DNA from 2 places in the Pseudomonas sp. FG35 genome. Region 1 is predicted to be linked to the other one. Evidence: riboswitches for the same ligand, from Rfam matches in the RefSeq annotation. Region 1 holds a riboswitch; the other holds the start of a gene.
What was found. A riboswitch is a leader RNA that binds a small molecule or an ion and turns the genes downstream of it on or off. The one in region 1 is predicted to bind cobalamin.

Region 1 (12,043 bases):
CTCAGGGCATACGGCAGCTCGTCGCGGATGTAGGCACAGGCGTTGATGAAGTCCACAGCGTAGTTGTTGTGTTCTTCGATGCCGGTGGCCACGGCGAAGATGTTCGGGTCGAAGATGATGTCTTCCGGCGGGAAGCCGACTTCGTTGACCAGAATGTCGTAGGAGCGTTTGCAGATCTCTTTCTTGCGCGCTTCGGTGTCAGCCTGGCCGGCTTCGTCGAACGCCATCACCACCACGGCGGCGCCGTAGCGCTTGCACAGTTTGGCGTGGTGGATGAACTGCTCGACGCCTTCTTTCATGCTGATCGAGTTGACGATGCCCTTGCCCTGAATGCACTTGAGGCCGGCTTCGATCACGTCCCATTTCGAGGAGTCGATCATGATCGGTACGCGGGAAATGTCCGGTTCGCCGGCAATCAGATTGAGGAAGGTCACCATGGCCTTCTTCGAATCGAGCATCCCTTCGTCCATGTTGATGTCGATCACCTGGGCGCCGGCCTCGACCTGCTGCAGGGCGACTTCCAGGGCTTCGGTGTAGTTGTCTTCACGGATCAGACGGGCGAATTTCGCGGACCCGGTGATGTTGGTCCGCTCGCCGACGTTGACGAACAGCGAGCTGCGATCAATGGTGAACGGTTCCAGACCCGACAGGCGGCAGGCCTTGGGAATGTCCGGAATCTGCCGAGGCGCGTAACCGGCGACGGCTTTGGCGATGGCTTCGATGTGGCCCGGCGTGGTGCCGCAGCAACCGCCGACGATGTTGAGGAAACCGCTCTGGGCGAATTCTTCGATGACCTTGGCGGTGTCCACCGGCAGCTCGTCGTACTCGCCGAATTCGTTCGGCAGGCCGGCGTTCGGGTGCGCCGAAACGTGGGTGCTGGCCTTGTCCGACAGCTCTTCCAGGTACGGACGCAGTTCGCGTGCGCCGAGGGCGCAGTTAAGGCCGACGGAAATCGGTTTGGCGTGAGCCACAGAGTTCCAAAACGCTTCGGTGGTCTGGCCCGACAGGGTACGGCCGGAGGCGTCGGTGATGGTGCCGGAGATCATGATCGGCAATTCGAAGCCCAGTTCTTCGAACACGCCTTGCACGGCGAAGATCGCGGCTTTGGCGTTGAGGGTGTCGAAGATGGTTTCGATCAGGATCAGATCCGCGCCGCCCTCGATCAGGCCTTTGGTGGCCTCGGTGTAGTTTTCGACCAGCTCATCGAAGGTGACGTTGCGATAGCCCGGGTTGTTGACGTCCGGCGACAGCGAGCAGGTGCGGCTGGTCGGGCCGAGAACGCCGGCGACGAAGCGCGGCTTGTCGGGGGTCTCGAGGGTTTTCGCGTCGGCGACCTTGCGTGCCAGACGGGCGCCTTCTACGTTGAGTTCGTAGACCAGTTCTTCCATGCCGTAGTCGGCCATGGAAATCTGCGTGGCGTTGAAGGTGTTGGTCTCGAGGATGTCGGCACCGGCATCCAGATAGGCTTTCTCGATGCCGCCGATCACGTCCGGGCGGGTCAGCACCAACAGGTCGTTGTTGCCCTTGACGTCGCTCGGCCAGTCGGCGAAGCGTTTGCCGCGATAATCCTGCTCTTCGAGCTTGTAGCTCTGGATCATCGTGCCCATGCCGCCGTCGAGAATCAGGATGCGCTCTTTGAGAGCTTGCTTGAGAGCTTGAAGGCGGACGCTGCGATCGGACATTGGGACTACTCGAAAAGACCATGACGAAGGAGCGGGATCATAACAAACCTGTGCGGATTTAGAGCATGTGGCGCTTTTGCATGAATATCGCTCATGTTGGTACGGGCGTCATAACGGTAGAATCGCGGCGTTTTTTCTTCAGGATCAGGATCAGGGACATGTCGTACCGCGTCATCAGCATTGCATTGCTGTTTTTAAGCTTTGGCGCGGCGGCGCAGAGTCCCGCTGTTTCTTCTTCTATCTCCTACACCCGGGACATCCAGCCGATCTTCACCGAGAAGTGCGTGGCCTGCCATGCGTGTTACGACTCTGCTTGCCAGCTTAATCTGGGCAGCGGCGAGGGCGCGGCCCGTGGCGCGAGCAAGATGCCCGTCTACGATGGCGAACGCACCCAGGCGGCGCCGACCACGCGGCTGTTCTATGACGCCTTCGGCAAACGCGCCTGGCAGCAGAAAGATTTCTACTCGGTGCTCGACGCCCAGGGCAGTCAGGCGGCGCTGATGGCGCGCATGCTGGAGCTGGGGCACAAAACGCCACTGACCCCCAACGCCAAATTGCCTGAAGACATCGTGCTGGGCCTCAATCGCGAGAACCTGTGCGCGATGCCCGCCGAGTTCGACGGCTATGCCGGCGCCCATCCGAAAGAGGGCATGCCGCTGGCGGTGACCGGTCTGACCGATCAGCAATATCAGATGCTGCAACGCTGGCTCGCTTCCGGTGCGCCGATCGACGAGCAAGGCCTGGCGCCAAGCGCTAAGGAGGCGATGCAGATCGTCCAGTGGGAAAACCTGCTCAACCAGCCTGGCGCGCGGGAAAGTCTGGTCGGGCGCTGGTTGTTCGAACACTGGTTTTTGGCGCACATCTATTTCAAGGACGGCGAGCCGGGGCATTACTTCCAGTGGGTGCGTTCGCGCACACCGACCGGCCAGCCGATCGATCTGATCGCCACGCGTCGCCCGAACGACGATCCGGGCACCCAGGTTTACTATCGCTTGTGGCCGGTGCAGGGCGTGATCGTGCACAAGACCCACATCACCTATCCGCTGAGCGCGGCGAAGATGGCGCGGGTCAAAAGCCTGTTCTACAACGGCAACTGGCAGGTCAACGCTTTGCCGGGCTACGGGCCGCAGAGTCGAGCCAACCCGTTCGCGACCTTCGAGGCGATCCCGGCGCAGGCGCGTTACCAGTTCATGCTCGATAACGCCGAATACTTCGTACGCACCTTCATTCGCGGCCCGGTGTGCCGTGGGCAGATCGCGACCGACGTGATCCGCGACAACTTCTGGGCGCTGTTCCAGGCCCCGGAACACGATCTGTACATCACTGACCCGAACTATCGCGGCCAGGCCACGCCGTTGCTGGCCATGCCGGGGCAGAACGACGATGTCGGCAGTGTCCTGAGCCTGTGGCACAACTACCGCAACAAGCGAAACCAATACGAAGCCCTGCGCCGTGACAGCTACGCCGACCTGCCGGCACCGAGCTGGTCGACGCTGTGGGCCGGCAACGACAACGCCTTGCTCAGCATCTTTCGCCACTTCGACAGCGCTTCGGTGACCAAGGGCCTGATCGGCGAGGTGCCGCAGACGATGTGGCTGTTCGACTATCCGCTGCTGGAGCGCACCTATTACCAGCTGGCGGTGAATTTCGATGTGTTCGGCAACGTCTCCCATCAGGCGCAAACGCGCTTGTATTTCGACCTGATCCGTAACGGCGCCGAACAGAACTTCCTGCGCCTGATGCCCGCCGATTCCCGCGAGGGTTACCTTGACGATTGGTACCAGAGCAGCGGCCAGTTCAAGATGTGGCTCGATTACGAAGCCATCGACGACGACAAGCCGACCGCACTGAAACTCGACGAGAAAGACCCGAAACACGATTTCGCCATGCAGTTGCTGGCGCGCTACGGCGATCTCAACGCGCGTCCGGATCCGATCAACCGCTGCGAAGACGCCTATTGCTCGCGCCCGAACATCGACCCGGCGCTGCAAAATGCCGAGCAAGCGCTGAGTCGCCTGACTTCGCGCCCGGCGGCGGGGCTGAAAGTGATCGATCAATTGCCGGAAGCCACCATGCTGCGGGTCGAAACCCGTAGCGGCAAGCGCGAGGTCTACAGCCTGCTGCGCAACCGCGCCCACAGCAACGTGGCGTTCCTGCTCGGCGAATCGCTGCGCTATCAACCGGGGCTGGACACGCTGACGATCTACCCGGGCGTGCTCAGCAGCTACCCGAATTTCATGTTCAACGTTCCGGCAGACCAGGTGCCGGCGTTTGTCGATGCGATGGAAGGGGCAAAGGACGCGGCGCAGTTCGAGAAAGTCGTCGAGCGCTGGGGGATTCGCCGCAGTCATCCGCAGTTCTGGTTCTATTTCCACGATTTGAGCCAGTACATCCACGAAACCGAGCCGGTGGAAGAGGGCGTGCTGGATATGAACCGGTACGAGAATCTTTGATCGTTTGAACGATGGCGGTTGTCCCAATCCTGTGATGTACGGAATCGGGAGCGCCATCGATGTTGATTTCAGTGCAGGCCCTGCGAGCGCTCGCCGCGTGGGCGGTGGTCTGCCATCACTTCATGCAGATTTTCTTCGACTTCGAGGCGCGTGGGCCGATCGGTCAGTTGTTCATCGACAAGGGCGCCGTGGGCGTCGATATATTTTTCGTGATCAGCGGGCTGGTGATTTTCCTGTCCACTGAAGGCAAGGCATTGCCGCCGACGCGTTTTCTGCTGTATCGACTGTTTCGGATTGTCCCGGCGTACTGGCTCTACACGGTGCTGATGGCGTTGCTGGTGGTGTTCGCCCGGCCGCTGTTGCCGGACCAGACGGTGGATTGGGGGCATTTGCTCCTGTCGTTGCTGTTCATTCCGACCGAGAACCCCGGCGGCTACGGGATCTATCCGACCCTGAATGTCGGCTGGACCCTGAATTACGAAATGCTGTTCTACGTACTGTTCGCCTGGGCGCTGTTGTTCCGGCTGCAAGTGCGTTTGCTGGTGGTCGCGGCGCTGCTGTTTGCGGTGTGCCAGGCCTGGACCGGGTTTGGCTGGGTCAGCGCGTTTTATCGCTCGGACATCGTTTATGAATTCCTGCTGGGGATCGGCATCGGCATGCTTTACCGTCGGGGATGGATCCGGCCGGCGCTCTGGCTGCCATTACTGGGGATCGGTGCGGCATTAGTGGCGATCTATCATCTGCCGCCGGAACCTCGATTGCTGAATTGGGGCGTGCCCAGTGCGGTGCTGGTCATGGCCAGCATGGCGCTGGAGCGGCATGTCGAACGCAACAGGCTGCTCAAGCTGCTGGGCGACTGTTCGTACTCGGTGTATCTGATGCATGTGCTGGTGCTGTCGGCCGGTGGTTATCTGGCCCGGCGCTACGGAATCAACCCGTATTTGATGTTTATCGTCTGTGCGCTGGCCATTGCTATCGGTTCGTGGCTGAGCTACGAATGGGTGGAAAAACGCAGTTATCAATGGCTTAGGGCACGGATTGACGGCGAACCTGGCGCTTAGCCGATTTGTGAACTATTCCTACGTAAATAGTAGGACTTTGTGCCGCGCGCCGATTGGCGTAAACTCCGCCTCAAGCCTGCGAGGAGTCTCCATGACCGCTATTACCATTACCGACGCCGCCCATGATTACCTGGCCGATCTGCTCTCCAAGCAGAACACCCCGGGCATCGGCATCCGCGTTTTCATCACCCAGCCTGGCACCCAGTACGCCGAAACCTGCATTGCCTACTGCAAGCCGGGCGAAGAGAAACCAGAAGACACGGCGCTGGGGCTGAAAAGCTTCACCGCTTACATCGACTCGTTCAGCGAAGCGTTCCTCGATGATGCCGTCGTCGACTACGCCACCGACCGCATGGGCGGCCAGCTGACCATCAAGGCGCCAAACGCCAAAGTCCCGATGGTCAACGCCGACAGCCCGATCAACGAGCGCATCAACTACTACCTGCAAACCGAAATCAACCCGGGACTTGCCAGCCACGGCGGTCAGGTCAGCCTGATCGATGTGGTTGAAGACGGCATTGCCGTATTGCAGTTCGGCGGCGGTTGCCAGGGCTGCGGCCAGGCGGACGTGACCCTGAAGGAAGGCATCGAGCGCACCCTGCTTGAGCGCATTCCGGAGCTCAAGGGCGTGCGCGACGTGACCGACCACACGCAGAAAGAAAACGCCTACTACTAAGGTGTTCGCTGCGGCATGAAAAACGGCGCCCCGTGAGCGCCGTTTTTTTATGGCCGGTACAAATGCGCATGCCCGGCGCGATACAGCGAAGACTCGCTGAAATGATCGCTGCCCAACACCCGCCCGACCAGAATCAACGCCGTACGCCGAAAGCCCTTCGCCGCCACCTTCTCGGCAATATCTTCCAGCGTCCCCGTCACCCAGTCCTGATCCGGCCACGTCGCCCGGTGAATCACCGCGATCGGGCAATCCGCGCCGTAATGCGGCAGCAGTTCGGCAATGATCTTCTCCAGATGATTGACCCCCAGATGAATCGCCATGGTCGCCCCGTGCTGCGCCAGGTTGCCGAGCTCTTCGCCGGCAGGCATCGCGGTCTTGTCCGCATAACGGGTCAGGATCACGCTTTGCGAGATGTCCGGCAGGGTCAGTTCGGCGCCCAGCAGCGCGGCGCACGCGGCGGTGGCGGTCACACCGGGAATGATCTCGAACGGAATATCCAGCTCACGCAGATAACGAATCTGCTCACCAATGGCGCCATACAGACTCGGATCCCCGGAATGTACCCGCGCCACATCCTGGCCCTTGGCGTGGGCGGTCTTGATCAGGTCGATGATCTGTTCCAGGTGCAGTTCGGCGCTGTTGACCACGGTTTCAGCGCAATGACCTTCCAGCACTGCCGTCGGCACCAGCGAACCTGCGTAGATGATCACCGGACAACGGCGGATCAGCCGCTGGCCTTTGACAGTGATCAATTCCGGGTCGCCGGGGCCGGCGCCGATGAAGTAAACGGTCATCGTTGGATCCTGTAGAAAAGGGGCAGGGCGGTGCTTCACCAGCCCTTCAGATGAAGAATGCTCATGATCGAAAGCGGGGATTATCGGGAATTTACGCCGCGCCGGCCAATGCCAGAGTTGCCTGGGCGTACTTTTGCCGGGAAATCAGCAGTTTTGCCGGGCCGCTGATCAATTGTTCGGCGAGCGCCAGCGCGGCACTTTCCGCTACGCCATAACAGCCGGTGCGTTCGAAGGCGATTTGGGAATGGTGACTCAAGCGTTGCTGATAACTGGCCAGTTCCTCGCTGCTGAAATACAGCAACGGCAGCGCCAGTTGGGCGGCGAGTTCCTGCAAACCGGGTTCGTCGCGTTTCAGGTCGATGCTGGCCAGTGCCTTGACCTTCTCAAGATCAATCCGATGAGCCTGCAATGCCTGATCAAGTAATGCACGCAGCGTACTGGCCGGGCAGCCGCGCTGGCAGCCCAGGCCGACCACGAAGGTCGGCGCTGCGCTGTCATCGGTCATGCGTGGTACTGACCTTCGCTTTTGCGGCGGAACAACCAGGCGCTGATCAGGCCCAGGGCTAGCCAGAACGCGACGTTGGTCAGCTGCGAAGCGATTTTGAACTGGGCTTCGAGGGCTTCCGGGGCGAGCATCGAATGCACTTCCGGTTGCGGCGCGCCGATCACGTGCGGCACGGCAAGGATCGCCACGCCGAGGGTCTTCATCAGCCAGTGGCGGCTGAACGCTATCAAGGCCAGGCCGACAGCGGTGGAGGCCGCAGTGCCGATCCACCACATCTGCCGCGAGGCCAGATCCGCGGCGGCGGTGCCCGGCAGCTCAGGTGGCAGGCCCATGGTCGGCGCGAGTACGAAGGTCGCATAACCGGCCAGACCCCAGAGCAGGCCTTGCGAAGTTTTGGTCGGCGCACGCAGGGTGTACAGGCCCGCCAGCATCAGGGCGAAACCCACGGCTACCACCAGATTGCCGCCGGTGGTGGACACCACGCGCTGCCAGCCGTCTTCCGGCTCCCAGGCTTCGGCATCGTGGGTGTGGGCGGCGGTGCCGGCGGCGTGTTCGTGAACTTCGGCCACCGGTTCGGCTTTCTCGAAGGTCTCGGCCTGCAAAATCAGCGGCGAAACCCAGAAGCTTTGCAGCAACGTCAGGAGCAGGGCGGCCAGAAGGCCGGTGAAACTTGCGGTCTGCGCAATACGCTTGATCATGTCGGCAGGTCTCAGTGGCACGGGAACGCGGCGCTGTGGCGGGTATCGTGCGCGGCGTTGTGCACCGCTTCGATGTGCGAGAAACCGGCGAAGTACACCAGGCACGCACCGAGGATCGACGCGCAGACGGCGGCGGTCAGGCGTTGGCTCAGGGTGGTGGTGCTGGAGATCTTGTCCGAATTGCTGCCGGTGCTGCTGATGATCGACATGGCGCTTCCCTCTGAAGTGTCAGCGGGTGAATAGAGCGCATGAAAACCCCTGCGGCCGGGCGCGCAGAGGTTCGAACAGCGCCCGCCCACCGCGGGTTTGTTATGTTCAGTAACGCAAGATGCGCACTGTGTGTTGCGGGCCGGTCTCCGGGCTCACGAGGGGTGGCTGTCTGCCGACCTGCAAGCGTCACCTTCCCATGCCCGTGGGCACAGTGGATCTGACGCTTCGCTCGCTTACCGTTGCGGGGGCAGCACCGGACTGACATGGCTTTAGAGTAAAGCACATGATTCACCGGTTTCCCGTTTCACCCTGTGAGGGGCACCCGTAACAAGTTGTGTAGGAGACCATGGGCGGGGGATTTGAGTCAATTGGGATTGGGATTGGGATTGGGATTGGGGGCAGATCCGTTGCTGCGGTTATGGCTGCTTAGGGTTCCGCCCTTACGGCGGGTCACTTTTTCCAAACGCCGAAAAAGTAACCAAAAAGGCTGCACCCTGACGTACGGCCCCTCGCTGAGGCTCGGGGTTCCTTCGCTCCGGGATTGATCCGGGGGCATCGCCTACGGTTTGCTTCGCTGCACCTCCTCTCGATGCATGCGGCTGCGCCGCACGGTCGCTGCGCTCCCACCCCCGGATCAATCCCTCCACTCAGCCTGCCGACGGGCCCTGCGATCAAAAGCGGTACTCGAGCTAACGCTCATCGTGTTGAGTGGTGAGGGGCGGGTGTTCGGCTTTGGTTTTTTGGTGGGTTTACCCCTCTCCCCGAGGAGAGGGAGCCGATTTGTGGGCTTTTCAAAGTCTGAGTTCGACTCGGTATTTCATGTCGGCGCAACTCTCCCAATCAACTCGGTCGGTTCCCTCTCCCTACGGGCGGTCCGACGTTTCGGGAGGGCTAGGGTGAGGGGCTCTTGATCTGCTTTTGATCTTTAGCCCCTTCGGCAGGCCGAGCGGAGGTGTCCATCAGGGGGTAGGCGCGCAGCGCCGTGCGGCGCAGCCGCATACATCGAGAGGAGGTGCAGCGAAGCAAACCGTAGGCGATGCCCCCTGATGGACACCGTAGCGAGGGAACACTGCGCCTAAGCGAAGTGCCGTACGCCGGGGCAAAAGCCTTTTGGTTCCTTTTTGGCGTTTGAAAAAGGGACTCGCTGTAAGAGCGAAACCGCCAGCGGCAGCACCCGAAGCAACGGATATGCCCCAAATCCCAAAATCCACCAACCATTGACCCATCCCCACACCCTGCGTAGCCTTGCGCTTTCGAGGTTCTTCGGCCCACGCCGAAGCTAAGAAGGGAACGCGGTCCAAGCCGCGGCTGCCCCCGCAACTGTGAACGGTGCTGTTCGCTGCCACGCCACTGCCAACTCAATCCAGAGCCAGCGGGAAGGCGCAGCGAATACCGGGCCAAGGCCCGAACACCGTCAGCCAGGAGACCTGCCTCGTCACAGATTCTCACTTTCAACCGGGCGGGGTGATCCGGTGGCGAACTCTCCAGGCACGCACCCGCGTTGCCGGTCTCGTCCCGTATGCCCGCCACCTTGCCAAAGGGCATCCGATGAAAACACTGGCCAAACTCCCCGTCACCATCGTCACCGGCTTCCTCGGCTCGGGCAAAACCACCTTGCTGCGGCACATGCTCGACAATGCCCAGGGCCGCCGTATCGCGGTGATCGTCAACGAGTTTGGCGAGTTGGGCATCGACGGTGAAATCCTCAAGCAGTGCACCATCGGCTGCACCGAAGAAGAAGCCACCGGCCGCGTCTACGAGCTGGCCAACGGCTGCCTGTGCTGCACGGTTCAGGAAGAGTTCTTCCCGGTGATGCGCGAGCTGGTGGCCCGTCGCGGCGACCTCGACCACATCCTGATCGAAACCTCGGGCCTGGCCCTGCCAAAGCCGCTGGTGCAAGCCTTCCAGTGGCCGGAAATCCGCAGTGCCTGCACCGTCGACGCGGTGATCACTGTGGTCGACAGCCCGGCCGTGGCCGCCGGCACCTTCGCCGCGTTCCCGGATCAGGTCGATGCCCAGCGCAAGCTCGATCCGAACCTGGATCACGAATCTCCGCTGCACGAACTGTTCGCTGACCAACTGGCCAGCGCCGATCTGGTGATCCTCAACAAGGCCGACCAGACCAGCCCTGAAGACCTCGCGCGTGTCCGCCTGGAAGTCGCCGAAGAGCTGCCGCCAGCCGTGAAAATCATCGAAGCAAGCAACGGTCGCCTGCCGCTGGACGTGCTGATCGGCCTCGGTGCCGGTTCCGAAGAACACATCGACGGCCGCCACAGCCATCACGATCACCACCACGGTGAAGGCGATGACGATCACGACGACCACGATCACGACGCCTTCGATTCGATCTCCATCGAACTGCCGCAAGCTGACGAAAGCCTGCTGCTCGACGCGCTGACGCAACTGGTGGTTCAGCACGGCATCCTGCGGGTCAAAGGCTTCGCGGCGATCCCGAATAAGCCGATGCGCCTGCTGATCCAGGGCGTGGGCACGCGTTTCGACAAGCACTTCGATCGTCAGTGGGGCGCCGACGAGGTACGCGTGACGCGTCTGGTGTTGATCGGTCAGGCACTGGACGCTGCCCAGCTCGAAGCGCAACTGCGCGCCGCGCTCAGCGTTTAAGCCATGCACCTGCTCAGGACCCAGCCCGGCGGATTCGTGTCGGACGACAACATTGCCGACCTTGGACAAACCCCCGCCGAGCTGGTGATCCTGTGCAGCGGCGATTCCAGCCTCGCGCTGCTCGCCGAAGCGGCGCAGCAACTGCCCGAGGATTACCCGAGCGTGCGGCTGGCCAACCCCATGCAGGTGCAGAACCATGCGTCGGTCGACCTGTACGTCGATGAAGTGCTGCGCCACGCCAAGGTGATTCTGATTTCGCTGCACGGCGGCATCGCTTATTGGCGTTATGGCGTCGAGCGGCTGGTCGAATTGTCCGAGCGTGGCGTGCAGGTGATTCTGGTGCCGGGCGATGACCGTCCCGACCCGGAACTCAGCGACCTGAGCACCGTGGGCGCCGAGGATCGCGACCGTCTCTGGCAGTTCCTGCGCCAGGGTGGCCTTGGCAATGCGCTGGACTTTTTCCACTGCCTGGCCAATCGCTGGCTGGCGCGGGATTACGTGTGGGGCGAGCCGCAAGCGCTGCCGCGCACGGCGATTTATCACCCGAATAAAAACACCGCCGCACTGAGTGACTGGCAAGCCGATTGGCGGCCCGGTCAACCGGTCGCGGCGGTGTTGTTTTATCGCTCGCATTTGCAAGCGGCGAACACGGCGTTTATCGACGTGTTCTGCCAACGGCTGCAGGTTGCCGGACTCAATCCGCTGCCGATCGCCGTGGCCAGTTTGAAAGAGCCCGGCTGCCTGTCGGTGGTCGAGGACTGGCTTGATGAGGCCGGAGCCTCGGTGATTCTGAACACCACCGGTTTCGCTCAGTCCAGCCCGGAAGCGCCGCATCTGCGGCCATTCCGTCGCAACATTCCGGTGATTCAGGCGATCTGCGCCCAGGACAACGAGCCCGGCTGGCGCGAGAGCGAGCAGGGCCTCGGCCCGCGGGATCTGGCGATGCACATCGCGTTGCCGGAGCTGGACGGGAGGATCATCAGCCGACCGATCAGCTTCAAGGATCTGGCCTGGCGCAGCGAGCGCAGTCAGTCCGACGTGGTGTGTTATCGGGCCCAACCCGAGCGCATGGATTTCGTCGCCGAACTGGCGCGCCGCTGGGTCGATCTGGCGCGGGTGACGAACGCTGAAAAGCGCATCGCGCTGATCCTCGCCAATTACCCGACCCGAGACGGACGCATCGGCAATGGCGTCGGCCTCGACACGCCCGCCGCCGGGTTGAATATCCTGCGGGCGTTGCAGGCCGAAGGTTATCCGCTGCCGGCCGAACTGCCGGACAGCGGCACCGAACTGATCCGACAATTGCTCGGCGGTGTCAGCAACGATCTCGATACGCTCGATC
Region 2 (12,043 bases), on a different contig from region 1:
CCGAGCCAGCCGATCAGCCCGAGGGTGCCCGGCAGCATCGCGAACTGGCCGAAAGAACCGGCAGCACTGGCAATACCCATGCCCATGCTGCGTTTTTCCGGCGGCACCGCGCGGCCGACCACGCCGAGAATGACCGAAAACGAGGTGCCGGACAGACCGATACCGATCAGCAAGCCAGCGCTCAGGGACAAGCCCAACGCGGTTTCCGACAGGCCCATGAACACCAGGCCCAAGGCGTAGAGCACCCCGCCGATCAGCACCACTTTTGCTGCGCCGAAGCGGTCAGCCAGTGCGCCGGTAAACGGTTGCGCCAGGCCCCAGATCAGGTTCTGCAAGGCGATGGCGAAAGCGAACACCTCACGGCCCCAGCCAAACTGGGCGCTCATCGGCGACAGAAACAAACCGAAGCCGTGCCGCACGCCCAATGACAACGCCAGAATCAGCGCACTCCCCAGCAACACCCAACCGCACGTACGCCACATCGAACTCATTATTATTCTCCAGTCGCGGGTATATACCCGCTTAGATTCGGAAAAAACCGGCCCTCAGGCCAGTTCATCCAATAGCCGCAGCAAGGTTTCACGCTTCTCGGCACCCAGTCGGTCGATCAACCGCTGTTGCGCCGCTTCCCAGGCTGGCAGTGCCGCTGCCAGGCGTTGCGCACCGGTTTCGGTGAGCCGGACGATGCGGTTGCGCATGTCTTCGCCTTCAGCCAGCGCCACCAGCCCCTCGCCTTCCAGTACCCGCAGATTGCGCCCGAGGGTGCTGCGATCCAGGCCCATCGCCTCGGCCAGTTCGGAAATGCTCGGTTGATCCAGCCGCTGCAGATTGCACAGCAAAGAATACTGGGCAACGTTGATCCCGAAGCCGTCGAGAGCGCCGTCGTAATGCCTGCTGACGCCACGTGCGGCGCGTCGCAGGTTGGTGCACAAACACTGAGATGGAAGCATGATGCGTGTATATACCCGCGACTGTGTTAAATCAAGTTACAGATCAAAGTTACTTATCAAAACAAGGCCAGCCCGACCAGCACTGACATCTCCAGCAATTCCAGCAACGCACCGGCCGTATCACCGGTGGTCCCACCCAGTCGTCGCACCATCAAATGCCGCAGCCAGATGAACACGATGACCGCCAGCAGCAACGCCACGACAGCATTGAACCCGGCAATCACCAAACACACCGCCGCACTCACCGCCAGCACCTGCCAACCTGTCTTGCGTGGCAGATGATCGGCCAGCGCCTGCCCCAACCCGCCGGCCCGCACATAGCTCGTGGTGAGAAACAGTCCGAGCAACGCCGCTCGGCCGATCAGCGGCACGATGATCAACGCCATGCCCTGCTGTTGTTCGATCAAGGCCAGCAACGCGGCGTACTTGAGCAACAACACCAACACCAGCGTCACCACGGCAATCGGCCCGCTGCGCGGATCTTTCATGATCGTCAGCGTACGCTCGCGATCACCGAAACCGCCGAGCCATGCATCGGCGCTATCCGCCAAACCATCAAGGTGCAACGCCCCGCTGAGCAGCACCCACACCGTCAGCAACAGCGCCCCGTGCAACAGCAACGGCGTGCCGGCCAAGGCAATGTTCAGCGCCCAGAGAATGACACCGAACAACAGTCCCACCAGCGGATAAAACAACAGCGACCGGCCGAGCTGTTCCGGCGCCGGCATGCCCGGCAGACGAATCGGCAGGCTACTGAGAAATTGCAGGGCGATCCACAGAGGCAGCATGTCAGAGCACTTCCCTGAGCGAACCGTCGGCCTCGACGATCAGCGAAAACAGCGCGCCGTGACCGACCTCGACATTGAGCAGTTGCTCACGGGGCAAGCCACGGGCCCGCGCCAGCAACAGACGCATCACGCCGCCATGACTGACCAGCAACACCCGCTCACCCGCGTACGCCGCGTGCAGGCGCATCACCGCCGCCAGCACCCGCGCAGAGAAATCGCTGACCGGCTCACCCTGCGGCGGAGTAAAGCCATAGGGATCCGCCCAGAACAGACCCAGCGCCTCGGCATCGGTTTCCATCAACGCTGCTGCACTCTGCCCTTCCCAGGCACCGAAATGCAGCTCCTGCAGATTCTTGTCCAGAGATACCGGCAGATCCCGCTGCGCGCTCAACTCTTCAGCAAACCGCGCGCAACGCTGCAACGGCGAACTGACCAGCCGATCCCACGGCCCCTGCCCAATCACCGCCTCGCGCATCTGCGCCCAGCCCTTTTCGGTCAGTGCATCGTCGAGACTGCCGCGCAGGCCGCCGCCGAGTTCGGTTTCACCGTGGCGCAGCAGGTCCAGACGCAAGGTCATGCCGGGCGATCCGCCACCGCTGCTTCAGCGAAGGTCGCCATCTGGCCGTGCAGATCGCAAGCCAGACGCAGCAACGGCACCGCCAGCGCCGCGCCACTGCCCTCGCCCAGACGCAGGCCCAATTCGAGCAGCGGTTCGGCACTGAGGGTTTCCAGCACATGACGATGACCCCGTTCGGCGCCGCGATGCCCGAACAGCAGCCATTCACGGCAGGCCGGATTCAGACGCACCGCCACCAGCGCGGCGACCGTGCAGATAAAACCGTCCACCAAAACCGCCACACCTTCCTGCGCACAGGCCAGATACGCGCCGACCAAAGCCGCAATTTCGAAGCCGCCGAGATTGAACAGGGTCTGCAACGCATCGCCGCGTTGTGCTGCGTGTAGCGCCAGCGCGCGCTCGATCACCTGCGCCTTGTGACTGACGCCTTCGGCATTCAACCCGGTGCCCGGACCGGTCAGATGAACCACTGGGCAATCGAGCAGCGCACAGGCCAGCGCACTGGCAGCCGTGGTGTTGCCGATGCCCATTTCACCGCCGATGAACAATTGCGCGCCTGCCGCTTTCGCCCGCAGCACACTGTCGCGACCGCCCTGCAAGGCGAGTTCACCCTGGGCCCGAGTCATCGCCGCGCCCTTGGCGAAATTCGCCGTGCCCGGACCGATGTTCAGGTGACGCACGCCCGGCAGGCTCAGCGACGGTGTCACGGTGCCCAGATCCACCACTTCCAGCTGCGCGCCAAGTTGTCGCGCCAGCACACTGATCGCCGCGCCGCCGCTGACGAAATTCAGCAGCATCTGCCCGGTGACCTCCTGCGGAAATGCGGAAACCCCTTCGGCGACAACACCGTGGTCACCGGCAAAAATCGAAATCCAGACGTGATCGAGTGTCGGTTTGACCTGGCCCTGCAATCCGGCCAGTTGCACCGCCACTGATTCGAGCCGCCCAAGAGAGCCGGCGGGTTTGGTCAATTGCTGCTGACGCGCCGCCGCGTTTTCAACGGCGTCCGTATCCACCGATTTGCACGGGTTCAGCCACCAGGCTTGGGTCATAACGCAGGTCCTTTCAGAGTCAGAGGCAGGCCGGCGACCGTCAGGACGACTCGCTGACAACCCTCGGCCAGAGCTTGATGCAGCCAACCGGCTTCATCGACGTAGCGGCGAGTCAATTCGCCCAGCGGCACGACACCCATTCCGGTCTCGTTGCTGACAAAAATGATTTCACCCGGCAGCGACGCCAGGCATTCGAGCAGGGCTTCGCGTTCGGCGGCGAGACGTGCGGCGTCTTCGAGCATCAGCAAATTGGTCAGCCAGAGGGTCAGGCAATCCACTAGCAGGCAACGTTCGGGGCTGGCGGTTTCGCGCAGGACACGGGCCAGTTCCAGCGGCTCTTCGATCAACGCCCATTCGACAGGACGGCGGGCGCGATGATGGGCGACGCGTTCATTCATCTCGCCATCCAGCGGCTGACTGGTGGCGATGTACGTCACTGCCAGCGCGCTGTCAGTGGCGAGTTTTTCAGCCAGGCGACTTTTGCCGGAGCGGGCGCCGCCGAGGATCAGTTGGAGCATGGGGACATTCCACAGAGTTCACGTAACAGCCCGGTATCCAGATGCTTCTCCACCAGATCCGCCAACCGCTCGATGTCGCGTTCGCGCAGGCCGTGGTAATCCACCCCCTGCACATCGTTCAGACCGGCCCAGCGCAACAGCGCCGCACTGGCCGCCGGCGATTCGAACAGGCCATGCAGGTAGGTGCCGAAAATCTGTCCATCGAGACTTTGCGCACCATCACAGCGGCCGTCGTCCAGATGCACAGCGGCGTTTTCCAGCGCAGCTCCCGTGGTCACGCCGGCATGAATTTCATAACCGCTAACCTCTGCATCTTCCAGCGCCAGACGTCCACGCACATTGCGCAACTGCTTTTCGGCTTCGAGCTGCGTTTCAAACGCCAACAAACCCAGACCGGCGCTGGAACCCGGCGCGCCTTCCAGGCCCAGCGGATCGTGCACCTGCTCGCCGAGCATTTGCAGGCCGCCGCAGATCCCCAGCAATTTGCCGCCGTAACGCAGGTGACGGCGGATCGCCGATTCCCAGCCATTGGCCCGCAGATACGCCAAATCACTGCGCACGCTTTTCGAGCCCGGAAGAATGATCAGATCGGCCGGAGGAATCGCCTGCCCCGGGCCGATGAATTGCAGATCCACCTGAGGATGCAGACGCAACGGATCGAAATCGGTGTGGTTGCTGATACGCGGCAGCACCGGCACCACCACTTTCAAAACTTGCTCGGCCTTGTCGGTCTGGCGCTGGTCAATGCCGTCCTCGGCCTCCAGATGCAGGTCCATCACGTACGGCAGCACGCCCACCACCGGTTTGCCGGTGCGCTGTTCCAGCCAGTCGAGGCCCGGTTGCAGCAAGGCGATGTCGCCGCGAAAACGGTTGATGATGAAACCTTTGATCCGTGCCTGTTCGCTCGGCGACAGCAATTCCAGCGTGCCCACCAGATGGGCAAACACGCCGCCACGATTGATGTCGGCGATCAGCAACACCGGGCAATCCACCGCTTCGGCGAAGCCCATGTTGGCGATGTCACCGGCGCGCAGATTGATCTCGGCCGGCGACCCCGCACCTTCGACCATCACCAGCGGATAGGCGGCACTCAAACGTTCGTGGGAAGCGAGAACCGCCTGCATGGCGATGGCTTTATAGTCGTGATAGGCGACGGCGTTCATGCTGGTGACCGCACGACCGTGGATGATCACCTGGGCGCCAGTGTCGCTGTTGGGCTTGAGCAGCACTGGGTTCATGTCAGTGTGCGGTTCCAGAAACGCCGCCTGCGCCTGCACCGCTTGCGCGCGGCCGATTTCGCCGCCGTCGGCCGTCACCGCGCTGTTGAGCGCCATGTTCTGCGGTTTGAATGGCACCACCGCAACGCCCTGACGGGTGGCCCAACGGCAGAGCGCCGTCACCAGCGTGCTTTTGCCGGCGTCGGAAGTGGTGCCCTGCACCATTAATGTGGTCATGCTGGTTTTTCCATGGAGCAATGCTTGGCGAATGCTTGCAGGGCTTGCTCAAGGCGCGCCTCGTCGGCGGCATCGGCGGGCAGCCCGAATCGCAGGCTGCTGTTGTGCGCGAACAGACGCAGAAGAATGCCACGGCGGGCCATGAATTCGTGCAGCGCGGCGGCCTGTTCGGTGATCAGCCACTGAAACAGCGCGCAACCGCCCTGCGGTTTGAAACCGTGGCGCTCAAGCAGCGCAGCCAATCGTTCGCTGGCCTCGTCGCTGCGGATGCGCTGACGGGTATGGCCTTCGGTGTCGCGCAGACAGGCCTGACCCAGCACCCGAGTCGGCCCGCTGACCGCCCAAGGACCGACCTGCTCGGCCAGCAACCGGAGCACTTTGCGCTCGGCCAGCACGAACCCCAGCCGCACACCGGCCAGACCGAAAAACTTGCCGAACGAGCGCAGTACGATCAAACCCACTTGATGCGCATGCGGGGCAAGGCTCAACTGCGGCGTGTTGTCCATGAACGCTTCGTCGACCACCAGCCAGCCGCCGCGCTGGGCCAGCCGTGCGTGCCAGTCGAGCAGGCGCGCCGGGGTCAGGTTCAGGCCTGTTGGATTGTTCGGATTGACCACCACCAGCACGTCGAGGCTGTCGAGAAAGAAGTCGACTTCCTGCTCCAGCACCTCACGCACGATATAGCCGCTGCGCCGCCAGGCTTCGGCATGCTCGGCATAACACGGCGACAGCACACCGACCTTACCGGCGCGGCGCAATCGCGGCAGCAACTGAATGGCCATCTGCGAACCGGCCACCGGCAGCACCTGGCTGGCACCGTAGTAATCGCAGGCGGCCTGCTCCAGGCCGTCATCGTTTTCCGGCAAACGCGCCCACGCCCGCAGCGGAATCTCCGGGACCGGAAACGGCCACGGCGCCAGGCCCGTAGACAGGTCGAGCCAGTCTTCTTCCGCGATGCCGTATTCGAGCGCCGCCCTGCGCAACCGGCCACCGTGCTCAAGCATAGAATTCAGCCCCCACGCAGAGAATCAGCAGCCATAACCATACCCCGCGCTGGACCAATTGCCAGCCGCGATCAATGGAATCGGCATCCGCCGGCGCGCCCTCGCCCAGTTGCGGACGCTCGTGCAGCTCGCCGTGGTAAATCGCCGGGCCACCCAGCTCGACGCCCAAGGCACCCGCGCCGGCGGCCATCACCGGGCCGGCGTTCGGGCTGTCCCATTTCGGCGCCTGGGTGCGCCAGCATTTCAACGCCAGTCGGGTTTTGCCGAGCAAGGCGTAGGTCAACGCCACCAGCCGTGCAGGAATGTAGTTGAGGACGTCGTCGATTTTTGCCGCTGCCCAGCCGAAACGCTCGAAGCGTTCGTTGCGATAGCCCCACATCGCGTCGAGCGTATTGCTCAGACGATAGAGCACCACGCCCGGCGCACCGGCCACGGCAAACCAGAACAGCGCGGCGAACACTGCATCGCTGCCGTTTTCCAGCACCGACTCGGTGGCGGCGCGGGCGACGGCGGTGCTGTCCAGCTCATCGGTCTGACGGCTGACCAGATAACCCACACGCTTGCGCGCCTCCTCCAGATCATCGGCGCGCAAGGCCTTGGCCACCGGCTCGACGTGCTCACCCAGGCTGCGCATGCCGAGGGCGCAATACAGCGCAAGAATCTCAACGACCCAGCCCACATACGGCGCCCAGGAAAACGCGGTGGCCAGCAGGGTCAGCGGCAACACCGCGATCACCCACGCGGTGACGCCATGGCTGCGCCAGCCACGACCAGCGCTATTGAAACGTTGCTCGATGCGCCCGGCGAAATTGCCGAACGCCACCAGCGGATGCCAGCGTTTCGGTTCACCCAGCAGCGCATCCAGCGCAACCGCGGCGGCACTCAGCAACGCCACACTCATTGACTCACTCCCCAGAAATTTTCGTACAGCAGCTCATTCAGCGGACGCGCCTGCGCCCACCCTTCGAGTACCAGCATCGGCGCCGGATAGAATGCCTTGACCGGCCCCAGACAAAGCACCGCCAGCGGCTTGGCCCCGTCCGGCAGTTTCAGCAGATCGGCCAGCGCCTGCGGTTCGAACAGCGACACCCAGCCCATGCCCAGGCCTTCGGCACGCGCGGCCAGCCACAGGTTCTGGATTGCGCAGGACAGCGACGCCATGTCCATTTCCGGCAGCGTGCGACGACCGAAAATATGCCGCTCGCGATCGTCCATCAACGCCGCGACCAACACTTCGGCGCAGTCGTTGATGCCTTCGACCTTGAGCTTCATGAATTCGTCACTGCGCTCGCCGAGGGCTTCGGCGGTGCGCACGCGCTCCTCTTCAACAAGGTTCTGGATCTGGCCACGTAGCGCGCGGTCGCTGATACGGATGAAGCGCCACGGCTGCATCAGGCCGACGCTCGGCGCCTGATGCGCGGCTTCAAGCAATCGTCGCAACACGTCAGGCTCGACCGTACCGCCGCTGAAGTGGCGCATGTCGCGGCGTTCGGCGATGGCGCGGTAGACCGCTTCGCGCTCGGCGTCAGTGAAGGCGTTGTCGGTCATGGCACCAACAGTGCGGCAATCGCCGACGGATTCGACGGGAAGTAAAAATGTACGTACGAGGCGGTCATCCGCCCTTGCCGGTACACCGCTTCTGCGCCGCGCCCCCCATTGGGGCTGTGGCCACGGGCAATCGGCGTCAGTTCGGTGGTGGTCAGGGAATGGTGATAGGTGTGGCCGCGCAACAGGCCTTCCGGCAGGTCGACCTCTTGCAGCGCCAGCGCGGCGAGGCGCTTTTGCATCACGGCGTCGCCACTCAACAGGCCGACCAGCTCCGCGCGGGTGCCTTCGACATCGGTCAGCGAGTCGAGCAAGTACAGCATGCCACCGCACTCGGCGAGCAACGGTTTGCCGGCCGCGTGGTGCGCGCGGATCGCTTTGAGCATGTCGGCGTTCTGCGACAAGGTTACGTGGTGCAATTCCGGATAACCGCCGGGCAGGTACAAGCTGTCGGCGTCGGGCAATTGCGCATCGCGGATCGGCGAGAAGAAACTCAGCTCCGCCCCCATCGCTCGCAACAGATCGAGACTGGCGCCGTAGGTGAAGGCAAAGGCTTCGTCGCGGGCGACGGCAATTCGCACGCCTTCGAGCAGCTTTTCGGTCTCAACGATTTTTGGTGCGGCGAATTCCACGGCCGGTGGCAGCGCTACCTCGCAAGTGCCGGCCAGTGCTTCGGCGGCGGCGTCGAGACGTACGTCGAGGTCATTCAGTTCGCTGGCCTGCACCAGGCCGAGATGGCGGCTTGGCAGTTCGATCCCGGTTTCCCGGGACAACGCGCCGTACCAGCGCAGGCCTTCAGTGAGGCTGCCTTCCAGCAACTGCGCATGGCGCACGGTACCGACGCGGTTGGCCAGCACGCCGGCGAACGGCAGGTCCGGCTGATAGCGCGCCAAACCCAGAGCCAAAGCGCCGAAGGTCTGCGCCATGGCCGTGCCGTCGATCACGCCGAGCACCGGCACGCCGAAATGCCGCGCCAGATCGGCGCTCGACGGCGTACCGTCAAACAAACCCATCACGCCTTCGATCAGGATCAGATCGGCTTCGGCGGCGGCTTCCCACAACAGGCGACGACTTTCCTGCTCGCCGACCATCCACATGTCCAGTTGATAGACCGGCGCACCGCTGGCGCGCTCGAGGATCATCGGGTCGAGAAAGTCCGGGCCGCATTTGAACACGCGGACCTTGCGCCCCTGATTGCGATGCAGACGGGCCAGCGCGGCGGTGACGGTGGTCTTGCCCTGACCGGAAGCCGGCGCGGCGATCAGAACCGCCGGGCAGTGACGTGGTTGATTCAAAGTTCGACGCCTTTCTGCGCTTTGATACCGGCTTGGAAGGCGTGCTTGATCATGCCCATTTCGGTGACGGTGTCGCCCATCTCGATCATTTCCGGCTTGGCAGCGCGACCGGTGACGATCACATGCTGCATCGGCGGACGGGCCTGCAGATCGCTGAGCACCTGATCCAGATCGAGGTAACCGTGCTTGAGGGCGATGTTCAGTTCATCGAGCACCACCAGACCGATCGACGGATCACGCAGCAGTTCGCGGGAGACTGCCCAGGCCGCTTCGGCGGCAGCGATGTCGCGCTGGCGGTCCTGGGTTTCCCAGGTGAAGCCCTCACCCATCACATGAAAACGTACTTGCTCGGGGAAGCGGCGGAAGAACAGTTCTTCGCCGGTGCTGTTGCGCCCCTTGATGAACTGCACCACGCCGCACTGCATGCCGTGGCCCATGGCGCGGGCGAGCATGCCGAATGCCGAACTGCTCTTGCCTTTGCCATTGCCGGTGAGCACCAGCACCAGCCCGCACTCGTCTGGCGAATTGGCGATGCGTTCGTCGATCACCGCTTTTTTGCGCTGCATGCGCGCCAGGTGGCGCTCGTCGCGTTCGGGGGAATCAGTCATGGGGGAGCTCTCCGTTGAGGCTGGATAACGGCGGGCAGGCACAAGAATAGACGGCAACAAGCCTGGCATCGCCCACCGTGATGCCGCTGGATGGATCAGGCCGGTCTCCGGGCTCATGAGCGGCTGGTGCCTGGCTGCGCGCCTTCCCGCTGTTAAGCAGTGGCATCAGACGCAGCTTTTACTCATTTACCGTTGCGGGGGCAGCGCCGGGATCGTGAGGGTTCTTCGCTCGAAGACCCGCCTCACCGGCTTCCCTGTTTCACTCTGTCGACATGCGCCACAGAGCACCTGAAACAAGCCGCGAAGGTTAGAGGGTTGGGGGTGGAGCGTCAATTGAAGAGGGGCTTGTGCGGCGAATAACTGCCGCCGATCAATTAACTGACGCCAATCTTGTGCCACACTGCCATGAGTGATATCAAAGAGCCATGCTTTTTGACTGCAGAGAGCACATCACAATAACAAGGGAGAGCACCATGCAAGGCATGATCATCAGCAATCCGCGGCTGGAATTCCTGCGCCCGGTGCTGGAACGCTGGTTTGACTGTATCGACCGCTACAACGCCGTGCGCGGCGACAATGACACACCTTATTGGCACGACGAAAAAGCCAACCTCGGCCTGCTGTCGGCCGCTGCGTGGATGGCCGAACTGGTCACCCTGCGCGACACTGCCACCCGCAAACAGAATGAAGAAGGCGAGCGCAACGCCCGCGCCGATTTGTTTATTGCTGGCGCCGAGGATCGCGCCTTCATTCAGGCGACCCAACGCTGGCCGCGCGTCACCAGCCTGAATCTGACGCAGGCCCTGGCGGATATCACCAGCGACGCCAGGCGCATCAGCTACGCCAGCGACCTGAAACTCGGCTGCCTGTTCGTCGCCCCGCAAAAAGCCCAGCACAGCGCCAGCCCGGAAGAGTTGCAGGACATGGTCGACGACCTGCAAAAGGAACACACCTGCGCCGTCGCCTGGTACTTTCCCTACGCCTACCGCAAATTGCGCAGCGAAGCCGGCAACTATCACCCCGGCGTTGCCGTGCTGTTCAAGGAAGCTCGCGGCTGAGGGTTGAACCATCGGGCTTGTGCGCTTCTCTATGTTTAGGAATGCATTCATAGGGAAGATCAGCAATGCGCAAGCCCCAGTTCGTTTTCGTCATCATGATCGCCGGAGGGCTCGCCGCCTGTGGTGAATCCTCCAGCCTGCAAGTCTCCGACGGCACCGGTCCGTCACCGAAACTGCCCGAACCGAACAAGACCCTGATCCCGACGGTGAACATCGCCCCGGCCATTGGCTGGCCGGCCGGCGCGAAGCCGACGGCAGCGGCAGGCACTCAGGTGGCGGCTTTCGCCGAAAATCTCGATCATCCGCGCTGGCTCTACGTACTGCCGAACGGCGATGTACTCGTGGCAGAAACCAACGCCCCGCCAAAACCGGACGACAGCAAGGGCATTCGTGGCTGGGTGATGAAAAAAGTCATGGGCCGCGCGGGTGCCGGCGTGCCCAGCCCGAACCGCATCACCCTGCTACGCGATGCCGATCACGATGGCGTGGCCGAGACCCGCACGGTGTTCCTGCAGAACCTCAACTCGCCATTCGGCATGACCTTGGTCGGCAACGATCTGTACGTGGCCGATACCGATCGCCTGCTGCGCTTCAACTACGAGCCCGGCGCGACCGAAATCAAGAGCCAGCCGATCAAGGTCGTGGATTTGCCGGGCGGCACGCTCAACCATCACTGGACCAAGAACGTCATCGCCAGCAAAGACGGCAGTAAGCTGTACGTCACCGTCGGCTCGAACAGTAACGTCGGCGAAAACGGTCTCGATCAGGAAGAAGGCCGCGCGGCGATCTGGGAGGTGGACCGCGCCACCGGCAATCACCGGATCTTCGCCTCGGGCATCCGCAACCCCAATGGCTTGGCCTGGGAGCCGCAAACCGGCGCACTGTGGACCGCCGTGAACGAGCGCGACGAAATAGGCAGCGATCTGGTGCCGGACTACATCACTTCGGTCAAGGACGGTGCCTTCTATGGCTGGCCGTTCAGCTACTACGGCCAACACATCGATGTGCGCGTGGAACCACAGCGCCCGGACATGGTGGCCAAGGCCATCGCTCCGGACTACGCCGTCGGCCCGCACACCGCATCACTGGGCCTGACCTTCGCCGAAGGCAACCGCCTGCCGGCGCAGTTCAAGGAAGGCGCATTCATCGGTCAGCACGGCTCGTGGAACCGCAAACCGCATAGCGGTTACAAGG

Region 2: another riboswitch for cobalamin. It lies ahead of cobO (cob(I)yrinic acid a,c-diamide adenosyltransferase); the one in region 1 lies ahead of cobW (cobalamin biosynthesis protein CobW).

The regions. Positions count from the first base shown of each region.
Region 1 is NZ_JBMDJR010000003.1:43,471-55,513, reverse strand. Features, by position in the region: gene metH (methionine synthase) at 1-1,682, opposite strand, end outside; gene ACODTD_RS06780 (fatty acid cis/trans isomerase) at 1,841-4,135, shown strand; gene ACODTD_RS06775 (acyltransferase family protein) at 4,195-5,196, shown strand; gene nfuA (Fe-S biogenesis protein NfuA) at 5,288-5,872, shown strand; gene cobM (precorrin-4 C(11)-methyltransferase) at 5,920-6,666, opposite strand; gene ACODTD_RS06760 (cobalamin biosynthesis protein) at 6,758-7,171, opposite strand; gene ACODTD_RS06755 (CbtA family protein) at 7,168-7,869, opposite strand; gene ACODTD_RS06750 (CbtB domain-containing protein) at 7,881-8,078, opposite strand; cobalamin riboswitch at 8,200-8,420, opposite strand; cobalamin riboswitch at 9,319-9,528, shown strand; gene cobW (cobalamin biosynthesis protein CobW) at 9,628-10,701, shown strand; gene cobN (cobaltochelatase subunit CobN) at 10,705-12,043, shown strand, end outside.
Region 2 is NZ_JBMDJR010000022.1:18,438-30,480, forward strand. Features, by position in the region: gene ACODTD_RS27250 (MFS transporter) at 1-491, opposite strand, end outside; gene ACODTD_RS27255 (MarR family winged helix-turn-helix transcriptional regulator) at 546-950, opposite strand; gene ACODTD_RS27260 (adenosylcobinamide-GDP ribazoletransferase) at 1,007-1,738, opposite strand; gene cobC (alpha-ribazole phosphatase family protein) at 1,740-2,315, opposite strand; gene cobT (nicotinate-nucleotide--dimethylbenzimidazole phosphoribosyltransferase) at 2,312-3,367, opposite strand; gene cobU (bifunctional adenosylcobinamide kinase/adenosylcobinamide-phosphate guanylyltransferase) at 3,364-3,885, opposite strand; gene ACODTD_RS27280 (cobyric acid synthase) at 3,873-5,339, opposite strand; gene cobD (threonine-phosphate decarboxylase CobD) at 5,336-6,343, opposite strand; gene cbiB (adenosylcobinamide-phosphate synthase CbiB) at 6,336-7,244, opposite strand; gene bluB (5,6-dimethylbenzimidazole synthase) at 7,241-7,891, opposite strand; gene ACODTD_RS27300 (cobyrinic acid a,c-diamide synthase CobB) at 7,888-9,183, opposite strand; gene cobO (cob(I)yrinic acid a,c-diamide adenosyltransferase) at 9,180-9,791, opposite strand; cobalamin riboswitch at 9,873-10,098, opposite strand; gene ACODTD_RS27310 (hypothetical protein) at 10,265-10,849, shown strand; gene ACODTD_RS27315 (PQQ-dependent sugar dehydrogenase) at 10,915-12,043, shown strand, end outside.